Regions from separate parts of the Streptomyces sp. NPDC002784 genome, predicted to be linked through region 2. Evidence: riboswitches for the same ligand, from Rfam matches in the RefSeq annotation. Region 2 holds a riboswitch; the other holds the start of a gene.
What was found. A riboswitch is a leader RNA that binds a small molecule or an ion and turns the genes downstream of it on or off. The one in region 2 is predicted to bind cobalamin.
Positions count from the first base shown of each region.

Region 1: another riboswitch for cobalamin. It lies ahead of ACWD1Z_RS00870 (ribonucleoside-diphosphate reductase subunit alpha); the one in region 2 lies ahead of ACWD1Z_RS35830 ((2Fe-2S) ferredoxin domain-containing protein).

Region 1 is NZ_JBSFVD010000001.1:180,199-188,133, forward strand. Features, by position in the region: gene ACWD1Z_RS00845 (carbon starvation CstA family protein) at 1-112, shown strand, start outside; gene ACWD1Z_RS00850 (YbdD/YjiX family protein) at 87-284, shown strand; gene ACWD1Z_RS00855 (DUF3311 domain-containing protein) at 394-648, shown strand; gene mctP (monocarboxylate uptake permease MctP) at 645-2,240, shown strand; gene ACWD1Z_RS00865 (GNAT family N-acetyltransferase) at 2,312-2,818, shown strand; cobalamin riboswitch at 2,871-2,995, shown strand; gene ACWD1Z_RS00870 (ribonucleoside-diphosphate reductase subunit alpha) at 3,118-5,475, shown strand; gene ACWD1Z_RS00875 (ribonucleotide-diphosphate reductase subunit beta) at 5,475-6,488, shown strand; gene ACWD1Z_RS00880 (GlxA family transcriptional regulator) at 6,715-7,680, shown strand; gene ACWD1Z_RS00885 (bifunctional albaflavenone monooxygenase/terpene synthase) at 7,685-7,935, opposite strand, start outside.
Region 2 is NZ_JBSFVD010000068.1:732-7,899, forward strand. Features, by position in the region: gene ACWD1Z_RS35805 (adenosylcobinamide amidohydrolase) at 1-449, shown strand, start outside; gene ACWD1Z_RS35810 ((2Fe-2S)-binding protein) at 593-1,294, opposite strand; gene ACWD1Z_RS35815 (heme ABC transporter ATP-binding protein) at 1,291-2,118, opposite strand; gene ACWD1Z_RS35820 (FecCD family ABC transporter permease) at 2,115-3,116, opposite strand; gene ACWD1Z_RS35825 (ABC transporter substrate-binding protein) at 3,266-4,255, opposite strand; gene ACWD1Z_RS35830 ((2Fe-2S) ferredoxin domain-containing protein) at 4,311-4,691, opposite strand; cobalamin riboswitch at 4,773-4,951, opposite strand; gene ACWD1Z_RS35835 (GNAT family N-acetyltransferase) at 4,975-5,511, shown strand; gene ACWD1Z_RS35840 (ABC transporter substrate-binding protein) at 5,599-7,107, shown strand.

The sequences.
Region 1 (7,935 bases), on a different contig from region 2:
GCTCAGCGAGGCACCGTACGTCGAGTCGAAGATCGTCGCCCCGGCCGGGCTGTTCCCGACCCGCGAGGAGAAGGAGGAGCAGCGCGATGCGGTCACTGCGGCGGGTTCTTAGGGCCGTGCGCTGGTACGTCCGCGAGCTGACCGGCGAATCGGCCTACGACCGCTATGTGGCGCACGTGCGCAGGGACCACCCCCTGGCGCCCGTGCCGACCCGGCGCTCCTTCGAGCGGATGCGGACGGACCGGCAGGAGTCGGACCCGCGCCAGGGTTTCCGGTGCTGCTGAGGCCGGTTGGCCGGACCGATATGCGGACGAGGGGTTCCGTTTCTGCGACACCGTGACCTAGATTGCCTGCGCGTTTCACAGGTGATCAGCGAGGGGACGGAGCCGTCAGATGTCACAAGCCCCAGAGGCGAGCGGAGAGCCGGTGGTGACGCCTGTGCGCGTCGTCATCGGCCTCTGCCTGTTCGCGCCCTTCGTGGCGATGCTGTGGGTCGGGTCGTACGCGAAGGCCGACCCGGCCTTCATAGGCATCCCGTTCTTCTACTGGTACCAGATGGCCTGGGTGGTCCTGTCGACCGCGCTGACGATGGTCGCGTACAAGCTGTGGCAGCGTGACCAGCGCGCACGTCGTGGAGGCGGCAAGTGAACGACGGCGTGAACGGCGTCGCACTCGCCGTCTTCATCTTCTTCTTCCTGGCCGTCACGGTCATGGGCTTCCTCGCCGCGCGCTGGCGCAAGGCCGAGAACGAGCACAGCCTCGACGAATGGGGCCTGGGCGGACGGTCGTTCGGCACCTGGGTCACCTGGTTCCTGCTCGGCGGCGACCTGTACACGGCGTACACCTTCGTGGCGGTCCCGGCGGCGATCTACGCGGCCGGCGCGGCGGGCTTCTTCGCGGTGCCGTACACGATCCTCGTCTACCCGCTGATCTTCACGTTCCTGCCCCGCCTGTGGTCGGTCTCCCACAAGCACGGGTACGTGACGACGTCGGACTTCGTGCGCGGCCGCTTCGGCTCCAAGGGCCTGTCGCTGGCGGTGGCCCTGACCGGCATCCTCGCCACCATGCCGTACATCGCGCTGCAACTCGTCGGCATCCAGGCGGTGCTGGACGTGATGGGCGTCGGCGGCGGGGAGGACACCAACTGGTTCATCAAGGACCTGCCGCTGCTGATCGCGTTCGGTGTGCTGGCCGCGTACACCTACTCCTCGGGGCTGCGCGCCCCGGCGCTGATCGCCTTCGTCAAGGACACCCTGATCTACCTGGTGATCGCGGTGGCGATCATCTACATCCCGATCAAGCTGGGCGGGTTCGACGACATCTTCGCCGACGCGGGCGAGAAGTTCACGACCACCGGGGTGGGCGGTCTCGTCCCGCCGGAGGCCGGCCAGTGGACGTACGCCACCCTGGCGCTGGGCTCGGCGCTGGCGCTGTTCATGTACCCGCACTCGATCACCGCGACCCTCTCCTCCGGGAGCCGTGAGGTGATCCGCCGCAACACCACGATCCTGCCGCTGTACTCGCTGATGCTCGGTCTGCTCGCGCTGCTCGGCTTCATGGCGATCGCGGCCGGGGTGAAGGTGGACAACGGCCAGCTGGCGATCCCGCAGCTGTTCGAGAACATGTTCCCGGACTGGTTCGCGGGCGTGGCCTTCGCGGCGATCGGCATCGGCGCCCTCGTACCGGCGGCCATCATGTCCATCGCGGCGGCGAACCTCTTCACCCGCAACATCTACAAGGACTTCATCAAGCCGGACGCCACCCCGCAGCAGGAGACCAAGGTCTCCAAGATCGTGTCCCTGCTGGTGAAGGTGGGCGCGCTGGCCTTCGTCCTGACGATGGACAAGACGGTCGCCATCAACTTCCAGCTGCTGGGCGGCATCTGGATCCTGCAGACCTTCCCGGCCCTGGTCGGCGGCCTGTTCACCCGCTGGTTCCACCGCTGGGCGCTGCTCGGCGGCTGGGCGGTCGGCATGCTCTACGGCACGGTGGCGGCGTACGGTGTCGCCTCGCCGACCCAGAAGCACTTCGGCGGCTCGTCGAAGGAGATCCCCGGCATCGGGGAGATCGGCTACATCGGCCTGACGGCGTTCGTGCTGAACCTGGTCGTCACCGTGGTCCTGACCTTCGTCCTGAGGGCGGCGAAGGCCCCCGAGGGCGTCGACGAGACGAGCCCCGAGGACTACACGGCGGACGCGGGCGACCCGGGCGTGCAGAAGGAACTGAAGCCGATTCCCTGACCGGGAACCCCACCCGCAGCGGGCCGCCGATGCAGGACATCGGCGGCCCGTCGTCGTCCACACTCGACCGCATGGACTTCCAGATCCGGCCGGTGGAACCCGCCGAACACGACGAACTGGGCGAGATCACCGCCCGCGCCTACCTCCAGGACGGCCTCCTCACCTTCGGCGAGGACGACTGGTACCTCGGCGAACTCCGCGACGTCGCCAAGCGGGCGGCAGCCGCCGAGGTCCTGGTGGCCGTGGAGAGCGGCCGGCTCCTCGGCGGCGTCACCTTCGTCCCGACCGGCGGCCCCATGGCCGATCTCGCCCGCCCCGGGGAGGCGGAGATCCGCATGCTGGCGGTGGCGCACGCGGCCCGCGGCCGGGGCGTGGGAGAGGCCCTCGTGCGCGCCTGCGTCGACCGGGCGCGCACGACGACGGGGTGCACGGGCATCGTCCTGTCCACCCAGTCCCTGATGCACACCGCCCACCGCATCTACGAGCGCCTCGGCTTCCGGCGCGCCCCGGAGCGCGACTGGAACCCGATCCCGGAGCACGGCGACTTCACTCTCCTCACCTATGAGTTGACGCTCTGAAGCCGACGCGACACAACATCTGGGGGTGACATCGCGGGGCGGCACAAGATGTATGCTCGTGCTCGCTGTCGCCGCAGGGGAATCCGGTGCGAATCCGGAACTGTCCCGCAACGGTGTACTTGGGCACATCTGTGCCCGATCGTCAGTCCGAGGACCTGCCGACAGCGCACCCGGCCGTCCGGTCCGGGTGCCAGACGTCCGGGCCTCGAGGAATGGGCCGGTGGACGCGACGCCCCGTGCGCTCGTGAGCTGCCGCCTGCCCTCCGCAAGGCCCCGTGCCGAGCGAGGGAGAGCCCCCAGTGACCATCGCGCCAGCCGACCCGGCTTCAGCTTCAGCCGCCCAGGTGGAGACCGACGGTCCCGGAACCGCGCTGCTGCGGACCCTGACCGAGCTGACCTCCGACCTCCCCGACGCCGACCCCGGCCGGGTCGCAGCCGCCGCGCTGCGCGGCCGGTCCGCCCGCGCGGACGAGGCGGAGTTGCGTGAGCTGGCCACCGAGGCGGCGGCCGGGCTCATCTCCGAGGACCCCGCCTACTCCCGGCTGGCCGCCCGGCTGCTCACCCTCGGCATCCGCGAGGAGGCCGCCTCCCAGGGCGTCACGTCCTTCACCGGGTCGGTCGCGGTCGGCCACCGGGAGGGACTCATCGCCGACCGGACCGCGGAGTTCGTACGGATCCACGCCGAGCGCCTGGACGCGCTGGTCGACCCGGGCGCCGACGACCGCTTCGGCTACTTCGGACTGCGCACCCTGCACAGCCGGTACCTCCTGCGGCACCCCCTCACCCGCAAGGTCGTCGAGACCCCCCAGCACTTCCTGCTCCGCGTCGCCGCCGGCCTCGCCGAGGACGACACCGTCCGCGCGCTGGACGAAGTCGCCGCGCTCTACCGGCTCATGAGCCGTCTCGACTACCTCCCCTCCTCCCCCACGCTCTTCAACTCCGGCACCCGGCACCCCCAGATGTCGTCCTGCTACCTCCTCGACTCCCCCAAGGACGAGCTGGACTCCATCTACGACCGCTACCACCAGGTCGCCCGGCTCTCCAAGCACGCCGGCGGCATCGGGCTGTCGTACTCCCGCATCCGCGCCCGGGGTTCGCTGATCCGCGGCACCAACGGGCACTCCAACGGCATCGTCCCGTTCCTGAAGACCCTGGACGCCTCCGTCGCCGCCGTGAACCAGGGCGGCCGCCGCAAGGGAGCCGCCGCGGTCTACCTGGAGACCTGGCACTCCGACATCGAGGAGTTCCTGGAGCTGCGCGACAACACCGGTGAGGACGCCCGCCGTACGCACAACCTCAACCTCGCGCACTGGGTGCCGGACGAGTTCATGCGCCGGGTGAACGCCGATGAGCCGTGGAGCCTGTTCTCCCCCGCCGACGTGCCCGAGCTGGTCGACCTGTGGGGCGAGGAGTTCGACGCGGCGTACCGCGAGGCGGAGGCGAGCGGGCTCGCCCGCCGGACCATCCCCGCCCGTGACCTGTACGGCCGCATGATGCGCACCCTCGCGCAGACCGGCAACGGCTGGATGACCTTCAAGGACGCCGCCAACCGCACCGCCAACCAGACCGCCCTGCCGGGCCATGTGGTCCACTCCTCCAACCTCTGCACCGAGATCCTGGAGGTCACGGACGACGGGGAGACCGCGGTCTGCAACCTGGGGTCGGTCAACCTCGGTGCCTTCGTCGACCGGGGCGGCATCGACTGGGAGCGCCTGGACGAGACGGTCCGCACGGCCGTCACCTTCCTCGACCGGGTCGTCGACATCAACTTCTACCCGACCGAGCAGGCGGGCCGCTCCAACGCCAAGTGGCGCCCCGTGGGCCTGGGCGCGATGGGCCTGCAGGACGTCTTCTTCAAGCTGCGGCTGCCCTTCGACTCGCCGGAGGCCAAGGCGCTCTCCACCCGGATCGCCGAGCGCGTGATGCTCGCCGCCTACGAGGCCTCCGCCGACCTCGCCGAGCGCAACGGCCCGCTGCCGGCCTGGGAGAAGACCCGTACCGCGCGGGGCGTCCTGCACCCCGACCACTACGACACCGAACTCACCTGGCCCGAGCGGTGGTCGGCGCTGCGCGGCCGGATCGCCGAGGTCGGGATGCGCAACTCCCTCCTCCTCGCCATCGCGCCCACCGCCACCATCGCGTCCATCGCCGGCGTCTACGAGTGCATCGAGCCGCAGGTGTCCAACCTGTTCAAGCGCGAGACGCTGTCCGGTGAGTTCCTCCAGGTCAACTCCTACCTGGTGCAGGAGCTGAAGGCACTGGGCGTCTGGGACGCCCGCACCCGCGAGGCGCTGCGCGAGGCGAACGGCTCGGTGCAGGACTTCGGGTGGATCCCGGAGGAGGTGCGGCGGCTGTACCGCACGGCGTGGGAGATCCCGCAGCGCGGGCTGATCGACATGGCCGCGGCCCGGACCCCGTTCCTGGACCAGTCCCAGTCCCTGAACCTCTTCCTGGAGACGCCGACCATCGGCAAGCTCTCCTCGATGTACGCGTACGCCTGGAAGTCCGGGCTGAAGACGACGTACTACCTGCGCTCGCGCCCGGCGACCCGCATCGCCCGCGCGGCCCAGGCCACCGTCCCCGTCCCGCAGGCGACCTCCGAAGAGGCCGTCGCCTGCTCCCTTGAGAACCCCGAGTCCTGCGAGGCCTGCCAGTAATGACCACCCGTAACCAGAATCTCCTCGACCCAGGCTTCGAGCTGACCCTGCGCCCCATGCGCTACCCCGACTTCTACGAGCGCTACCGGGACGCCATCAAGAACACCTGGACCGTGGAGGAGGTCGACCTCCACTCGGACGTCACCGACCTCGCCAGGCTCACGCCCTCCGAGCAGCACCTGATCGGCCGGCTGGTCGCCTTCTTCGCGACGGGCGACTCGATCGTGGCGAACAACCTGGTGCTGACGCTGTACAAGCACATCAACTCCCCCGAGGCGCGGCTGTACCTGAGCCGCCAGCTCTTCGAGGAGGCCGTGCACGTCCAGTTCTACTTGACGCTGCTGGACACCTACCTCCCCGACCCGGAGGACCGGGCGGCGGCCTTCGACGCGGTGGAGAGCATCCCCTCCATCCGCGAGAAGGCCGGGTTCTGCTTCAAGTGGATCAACGAGGTGGAGAAGCTGGACCGCCTGGAGACCCAGGCCGACCGCCGCCGCTTCCTGCTCAACCTGATCTGCTTCGCCGCTTGCATCGAGGGCCTGTTCTTCTACGGCGCCTTCGCGTACGTCTACTGGTTCCGCAGCCGGGGCCTGCTGCACGGCCTGGCCACCGGCACCAACTGGGTGTTCCGCGACGAGTCGATGCACATGAGCTTCGCCTTCGACGTCGTCGACACCGTCCGCAAGGAGGAGCCGGAGCTCTTCGACGACCAGCTCCGGCAGCAGGTCACCGACATGCTGCGGGAGGCCGTCGAGGCCGAGCTGCAGTTCGCGCGCGACCTGTGCGGTGACGGCCTCCCGGGCATGAACACCGACTCGATGCGGCAGTACCTGGAGTGCGTCGCCGACCAGCGGCTGACCCGCCTCGGCTTCACCCCGGTGTACGGCTCGGAGAACCCCTTCTCCTTCATGGAGTTGCAGGGGGTTCAGGAGCTCACCAACTTCTTCGAGCGGCGTCCTTCGGCGTACCAGGTCGCGGTGGAGGGCACGGTCGACCTGGACGAGGACTTCTGAGCACCGGCCTGCTGAGCACCGGCCTGCCGGAGCTGGCGGTCGGTCCGGCGCTCGTGGCGCAGGCCCACGAGCGCCGGGGCGGCGAGCAGAAGGAGGAGAACGGTCACGGTCAGAGTTCCGAGGAATGCGTCCATGAGGTAATCGTCGTACCGGGCCGACACTCCTGACAGTGGCAGGACTGCCGTACACCATCGAATTACTGCCACCTCCGTGCGACACTGACCACATGCTGAGAAACGTGGCGGTGGCCCTGCTCGACGGCGTGCATCCCTTCGAACTCGGGGTGGTCTGCGAGATCTTCGGTCTCGACCGCAGCGACGAGGGGCTGCCGGTGTACGACTTCGCGGTCGTCTCGGCCGAGGGCCCGGCGCTGAGCACGCACATCCCCGGGTTCACGGTCTCCACCCCGTACGGCCTCGACCGCCTGGAGGAGGCCGATCTGATCGCCGTGCCGGCCGGCAGCGGCTACCTCGGCCGGGAGTATCCGCCCGCGCTGCTCGACGCCCTGGTACGGGCCGTGGACCGGGGCGCCCGGGTGCTCAGCGTCTGCTCCGGCGTCTTCGTGCTCGGCGCGGCCGGGCTGCTGGACGACAGGCGCTGCGCGGTGCACTGGCGGCAGGCCGACGAGCTGGCCCGGCGCTTCCCGCGCGCGGTGATCGAGCCGGACGTGCTGTACGTGGACGAGGACCCGGTGATCACCTCTGCGGGCACGGCCGCCGGCATCGACGCCTGTCTGCACCTGGTGCGCAAGGAGGAGGGCGTGGAGGTCGCCAACGCCATCGCCCGGCGCATGGTGGTGCCGCCGCACCGGGACGGCGGGCAGGCGCAGTACATCGACCGCCCGCTGCCCCGCTCCCAGTGCGACACGGTCGGCGATGTCCTGACCTGGATGGAGCGGCATCTCGACGAGGAGGTCACCGTCGAGCAGCTCGCCGACCTCGCGCACGTGTCGCCGCGCACCTTCGCCCGCCGCTTCCAGCAGGAGACGGGCACCACGCCCTACCGCTGGATCCTGCGGCAACGCGTCCTGCTGGCGCAGCGGTTGCTGGAGACCACGGACGAGACGGTGGACGCCGTCGCGAGCCGGGCCGGGTTCGGCACCGCGGCGGCGCTGCGCCACCAGTTCGTCCGTACCCTCGGGACCACCCCGAACGCCTACCGGCGCACCTTCCGGGGCCCCGAGGCGGCCTGAGCCGTCACCTGGGCACCGGCTTGAGCAGCAGGTTGTGCGGCCGGAGCGTGATGCCCACCCGGGTGCCGTCCTGGGATCCGGGCACCTGCTCGAAGTAGTACTTCGAGGCCACCGCCGCCGTGATCAGCGTCAGCTGCGCCATGGAGAAGTGGTCGCTCGGGCACTTGCGGTTGCCCACGCTGAACGGGCTCATGGCGTATTTCGGGACCTCCTTCGCGCGTTCCGGAAGCCAGCGGTCGGGGTCGAAGCGAAGGT
Region 2 (7,168 bases):
ATGGCCCGGGCGTCGGGCTGATGACCGCGGCCGATGTGCGCGCCTACGGGTACGCCCACGACGGCGGGGTGCACGCCGTGGCCACCGCGGGGCTCGGGGTACGCGGATGGGCCGCTTCCCCGGCCGAGGGCACGGCTGCGGCACCGCACGCCGGCACGATCAACATCGTCGCGACACTTCCCGTCGCCCTGACCGACGCGGCGCTGGTCAACGCGGTGGCCACAGCCACGGAAGCGAAGGTGCAGGCGCTGCTCGACGCGGGGTACGACTGCTCCGGCACCCCCACGGACGCCGTCTGCATCGCCGCCCGTTCCCCACGCACCGAAGACGAGGTCCACGCCTTCGCGGGCCCCCGCTCCCTGTGGGGCGCCCGCCTCGCCCGCGCCGTCCACAAAGCCGTACGCGCCTCCGCCGACGAGTCATCTGCTCCCCTGAACCCGTGCTACTGAGCTTTCCGTCGTGTTGACGTGTCGGGTGAGAGAACGGGGTCGGTGAGACACCCAGGATGACGTCGGTGCCGTCCAGTAGGGCCCCAGGCAGGCGCGACGCCTTGGCCGGCCGCGTCCCCTGGGTGCCCCGGCCGTCAGGTGAGTCATCCGGTCAGGCAGCAGTCTCCGCATGTCGTGCCCGCCGGAGTGCGGTAGAAGAGGCAGCAGCTGCGGCGGCGGAAGCCGAGGTCGGGGCCGGTGAAGTGGCCGGTGCCGGAGAGGCGGCCGGTGGCCAGGAGGCCGGTGGTGAGTTCGGTGAGGGGGTCTCGCAGGTCCGGCCGTGCCGTCAGCAGTACCTGGGCGGTGCCGGCCAGTGCTGAAGCGGCGTTGCCGTCCAGGAGGCGGGGGGAGATCTTGACGCGGCTCCCTGTGGCCAGCGCGTCGAGGTGCTGTTCGACCACCACCTCGTACAACTTCCCGGTGAGGTTCGGGATTCGGTCGGCGGGCCAGCCGCTGGGGTTGGGCAGCCTCAGCGCGGGGCCCTCGTCGGCCCGGTGCAGCCCGGTCAGGTCGGGGACGATGCCGTGGAGGAGTGTGCAGGCCAGGACCGGGGACCACAGGCGGGCGGCGTGGCCGAGCTGCGCGATGGAGAGGCCGATGCGCGCCTCCCGGGTGTCGTACCGGTCGGCGATCACCTGCGCGAGGTCGGCAAAGCCTCGGGCGTAGGCGTCCGTGACCGGGTGCCATCCCTGGTCGGGGCCGCCCACGGTCAGGGTGAAGAAGCCTCCCAGAGCTGCTACGTCCTGCAGCGCGGCAGCGACGGCCCCGGAGGGCACATGAGCAGGTACAGGTACCGGTGCGGTCATGTCTGCTTGGCTTCCTGTCTGGGTGCGGGCTGGTGGCCGGTGAGCAGCGTCACCTGTGGCTGGCCGGTGCGGGGATGCTCGGTGATGTCCGCCTCGACGCGGTAGACGTCCTTCAGCAGGGCGGGAGTGAGGACGTCACGGGGTGTGCCTTGGGCGACCACGCGTCCGGCGTCCAGCACGCAGAGGCGGTCACAGAACGAAGCGGCGAGGTTGAGGTCGTGCAAGGCGACCACGGCGGTGACTCCGAGGCGGCGGACGAGGCGGAGCGCGTCGAGCTGGTGGCGCAGATCGAGGTGGTTGGTGGGTTCGTCCAGCACCATCGTCCCGGCCTGCTGGACGAGTGCGCGGGCGATCAGGACGCGCTGCTTCTCACCGCCGGACAGCCGGTCGAAGGGTGCCTGGGCGAGGTCGGTGACGTCCAGTTCCGTCAGGGCGGCCGTGACGATGGCGCGGTCGTCGGCGTCATCGCCCGCAAAGGGGCGCTTGTGCGGGGTGCGGCCCATGGCCACCACCTCATACACGGTGAGCTCGAAGTCCCCGGCGTGCTCCTGCAGGACGGCCGCCAACCGCCGGGCCAGTTGCTTGCCGGGCATCCGCCAGATGTCCGTCCCGTCCAGCAGCACGCGACCCGACGTGGGGCGCAGCGCCCGGTAGACGGTGCGCAGGAGGGTGGACTTGCCGGCGCCGTTGGGGCCGACGAGCCCGACCACCTCCCCGGCTGACACCGTCAGGGAGACTCGGTCGACCAGGGGTGTGCCGTCGACTGCCACCGACACGTCGTCGATGTGCAGCGTTGCGGGTGCCGTGGGTGGCCGTCCGGTCATCGCGCGCTCCTGCGCATCAGCCAGAGGAAGAAGGGGCCGCCGACCAGGGCGGTGAGGATGCCGACGGGGATCTCCTCGGGGCTCATGAGGGTGCGCGCGGCCAGGTCGGCGGCGATCAGGAAGGCCGCGCCGAGCAGAGCCGCGGCCGGGAGCGCTCGGCGGTGGTCGGCCCCGACCAGGAGCCGTACGACGTGGGGCAGGATCAGGCCGACGAAGCCGATCTGGCCGCTGACCGCGACGATCGTGCCGATCATCAGGGCGACCAGGGTGAACAGTGCGGCACGGAACCGGTGGACGTCCAGGCCGAGGGCGGCTGCGGCCTCTTCACCGGCGAGCAGCAGGTTCAGCGGACGGCTCACGCCGAGGAGGACGGCCGTACCGAGCAGGACCACGGCGGCCGGGATCCACACGATCGTCCAGGTGGTGCCGGCCAGTCCGCCGAGCATCCAGCGCATCGCCGACTGCGTCTTGTGGGGGTCGTTGGAGGTGACCACGAGGAAACTCGCCACCGCCGACAGCACCTCGGCCATCGCCACGCCCGCCAGGACCAGCCGTACGGTGGTCATCCGTCCGCCGGAGCGGGCCAGGAAGTACACCGCGACCAGGGCCGCCAGTGCACCGCAGAACGCCGCCAGCGGCAGCGAAAAGGCTCCGAACAGTGTGACGTTGAGGACGAGGACCAGGACCGCGCCGACGCTCGCGCCCGACGACACTCCCAGCAGCATCGGGTCGGCGAGCGGGTTGCGGACCAAGGCCTGCAACGCCATCCCCGCCACCGTCAGGCCGGCTCCGACCACCGCGCACAGCAGTACCCGGGGCAGCCGGACGTCGGTGACGATCGTCTCCCGCACCGGGGGCCACGTCTCATCGGCGAGGGCGGGGTGCAGGTGGTGGAGCAGGATGCGCCACACCTCGTCGGCCGGGATCGTGACCGAGCCGGCCGCGATCCCGAACGTCGCCGCCACCGCCACCAAGGCGGCGAGCCCGGCCAGGACCAGGGCGTAAGGGAGTCTGCGGCGGCCGGTGACGGCCTGCGCGGTCCCGGCCCTGGCAGAGCCGTTGCCGACCGTGTCGGTGGTTACCGGCGTCCTGCCCGTGGCGACGGCGACGGCGTCGGTGCCAGCGGCGGCCGATTCGCTCACGCCGGTCACCGGAAGCGGTCCGGGTGGAGCTGGCGTGCCAGCGACGCGACGGCCGCGGGCACCCGTACGCCCACGACGGTGGAGGACAGCGGCAGCACCGCGAACCGCCGGTTCTTGATGGCGGGCACGTCCTGCAGCGCCGGATTGGCGAGCAGGAACTCCTTCTTCTGCGCCACGCTCTGGTCGCCGTAGTCGTAGATGACGATGACCTCGGGCGCTCGCTCGGCCACCTGCTCGAACGACACGTCACCGAACGGCTTGTCGAGGTCGGCGAAGAGGTTGACGCCTCCGGCCCGCTTGATCATGTCGTTGCCGATGCCCGCGCCACCCGCGGTGAAGGCGCTCTTGTCGCCGCTGTCGTAGACGAACAGCTTTACCGGCTCCACTCCGTCGAGTTTGCCGTCCACCTCCTCCAGGGTGGTGTGCAGCCGTTCGATCTGCCGTTCTGCCCGCTCGGGGACGCCGAAGACCTTGGCGACCTCGCGGATCTCCTTGTCCATGGCGGTCATCGTCACCGGCCCAGCCGGGCATTCCTCGATGTTGAGGCGGGTGTTGATGCCGGCCTGGGTGAAGGCGGCACGGGAGCGGCCCTCCTTCTCGTCGAAGGTGGAGGCCCAGCCGCCGTAGACGAAGTCGGGCTCGGCGGCCAGCAGCGTCTCGTACGACGGGTACTGCTCCGACAGCACCTTGACCTTGTCGTAGGCGGCCCGGTACTCGGGGAGGATTGCGTCGTCGAGGTAGCCCGTGCCGACCATCGACTTCTCCAGCCCGAGCGCCAGCATCACCTCGGTCGCGTGCTGGTTCAAGGACACCGCGCGCTGGGGTGGGCGCTGAAACGTCGTTGTCACCCCGCAGTTGGACACGGTGACCGGGAATCCCTTGTCGGCCGGGCCGTTGGAGCCCCCGGCGTTGTCCTGGGCGCTTGCGCCGCAGCTCGTGATGAGCACAGCGGTGGCCGTGGCCAGCAAGGGGGACAGCAGACGTCTGCCCGTCATGGGAAAGGTCCTCTCGTACGGGTGTTACGGACGGTCGGCGCGCAGGCTGCCGGTCTCAGCGGGCCGCGCGGCGCCGAGGCGGGGTGAAGGCGTAGAGGTCGAGGATCTCGGGCCGGGCAGCGATGCCGGGACCGCCCGCGCTCACCCAGGCGGCGATGTCCTCGGTCGCGGCGGGGTCGTTGACCAGGCCCAGCCAGACCGGCCGCGCCCCGGCGGCCCGTCCGGCGGCGGAGGGCTGCACGACGATCACGTTGGCCTGATCGCACACATCCAGGCAGGCGGAGACGCGTACGGGAGCGGCCTCGCCCAGCCGCGCGGTCTGCGCCGTGTGATCGACGCCGGTCACCTTGGGACTGCCGCAGCAGCAGTCCCGGCACACAACGACCCGGCACGGCACCGGAGTTACCGGTCTTGTACCGACCGACCCTGTGCCCACCGGGCTGTCGTACGCCTCCTCGGCCGGCCTCACGGGCATGCCGAACCACCCTCCTCCGGGGAAATCCGCCCCGGGTTCGTCGAGGAGGCGACCGCCTGAGTCTCCTGGCTCTCGGGTCGAAGCGCGTCCCGGCCTTCCCACCCGGCTTGGGGCAGTGGCCTGTTCGGGACTGGCTCGCCGATCACAGTGGCGGGACCGCGCCGGATTCACACCGGCTTCCTCGTTCCGCCGTCGCCTTGTCGCCGAACATCATCGCACAGGGCTACCTGCATATGATGCGCAGATGCAGAAGTATCGCATCAGGACCGCCATGGCCGCCGATCTCGACGAGGCGCGGGCGGTGATGCTCGACACCGTCTACCGCGACTTCGGCACCGGCTACGTGCCGCACTGGCACGCCGACATCATCGATCCGGGGTCGTTCTACGTCGTCCCGCCCCGGCACACCCTGCTGGTCGCCGTCGACGACGCGGACGGGACGGTGGCCGCCACGGCCGCGCTCGATGCGCGCGGGCCGGTCCATCCGCCGAACCCGCGGTGGCTGGCGGAGCGGTACCCGTCGGGTGAGACCGCGCAGCTGAGGCGGGTGTACACGCGCCCGGAACACCGGCGGCGCGGGCTGGCCCGGCAACTGGTGGAAGAGCTGCTGGACTTCGCACGGACGGAAGGCGGCTACCGGTCCGTGTACCTGCACACCGACCCGCACTCCCCCGGCGCGATGAGCCTGTGGCGGACGCTGGGCAAGGTCGTCTGCGACGAGAGGGAGGACGTGCCCGGCGGAGGCAATGGCGTGGTGCACTTCGAGATCCCGCTTGCTTAAATGAAAATCATATTCATATGATGCTGGTCGACGTCGGCCGACCGACCCGTACGGGAACGTCCGCCCTGGAAAGACAGAACGAGGACCATGAGATCTCCCCGCCGTCGACTCATAGCCGGCCTGCTGCTCGCCCCCGCGCTCTCCGGCTGCTTCGCCTCCAACGACGACGACTCGTCCTCGGACTCCTCCGGCCCGGGTGAGGCCGGGCGCCTGCGGGTGGCGTTCGCCTTCCAGCCGACGGAGAACTACTCGCCGTACGGCGGCCAGGACTCCTTCATCCTGTCCCGGCTCGGTGTGAGCGAAGGGCTGACCCGGCTGGACGCCAACGGCACCGCGGCCCCCGCGCTCGCCGAGTCGTGGAGCAGCCGACAGGGCGGCAAGAGCTGGGTGTTCACGCTGAGGGACGCCACCTTCCAGGACGGCAGTGAGGTCACCGCGGAGGCCGTCGCCTCCGCCCTCACCCACGCCGCCGCGGCCGACCCGGCGCCGACCGCGATCTCCGGCGTGAAGCTGACCGCCGAGGTCGTGGGCGACGACCAGGTGAAGGTCGGCACGGGCGAGGCCGACCCGGTGCTGCCGCTGCGGCTGACCAACCCCAGCCTCGCGGTGTTCTCCCCCAAGGCGTACGGCAAGGACGGCAAGGTGAACCCGGCCGGCACCGCCACCGGCCCCTTCGAACTCACCCGGACCACCGGGGACACGGCAGCCGCCCTGGACCGCTACGACGACTACTGGGGCGGGCGCGCCCAGGCGTCCGGCATCGACGCGAAGTTCGTCTCGGACGGCACCGCCCGCGCCAACGCCCTGCGCACCGGGGACGTGGACATCGCCGAGGCCCTGCCCGTCGCACAGGTCGCCTCCCTGGACGAGGACTCCGTCCACGAGATCAACACCGCGCGGAACACCAGCCTGTACCTCAACACCCAGCGAGGCGTCTTCAAGGACGCGGCGCTGCGGGCCGCCGCGCGCGAGGCGATCGACACCTCCGCCGTCGCCAAGGGCGTGTACGAGGGTCACGCCGAGCCCGCCCAGGGCATCTACGGCCCCGCCCTGACCTGGACCGCGGACAAGAGGACCGAGCCGACCGGCCGGGCCGAGGCCACCGACGCGGACGGCAAGCCCATCACCATCGCCACCTACAACGACCGGGCCGAGCTGCCCGAGACCGCCCAGGTGCTCCAACAGCAGCTCCAGAAAGCCGGGTTCACGGTGAAGCTGGAGGTGCGCAGCTACGCACGCCTCGAAAGCGACCTGCTGGCCAAGAAGTTCGACGCCGCCGTCGCCTCCCGCAACATGATGCTCGACACGGGTGACCCGGTCACCGTCCTGGCCAGCGACTTCACCTGCGACGGCAGCTTCAACCTGTCGTTCCTGTGCGACAAGGACGTCGACCGGCTGGTCGAGAAGGCCCGGGCCGAGGCCGATCCGGGCAAACGGCAGGACGCCGCGATGAAGGCGGAGGCCGCGATCATCGGCACCGACGCGGTGATCCCGCTGGTGCACCTGAAGGTCGTCACCGGCCTGAGTGCGTCCGTCCAGGGCGCGCTGCTCGACCCGTACGAGCGGCAGTTCGTCGGCACCGGGACCCGGCGCTGAACCCCTTGGCCAGGCCCCTTGCCGCCGCCCTGCGCGCACTCGCGCGGGGTGGCGGCCTCAC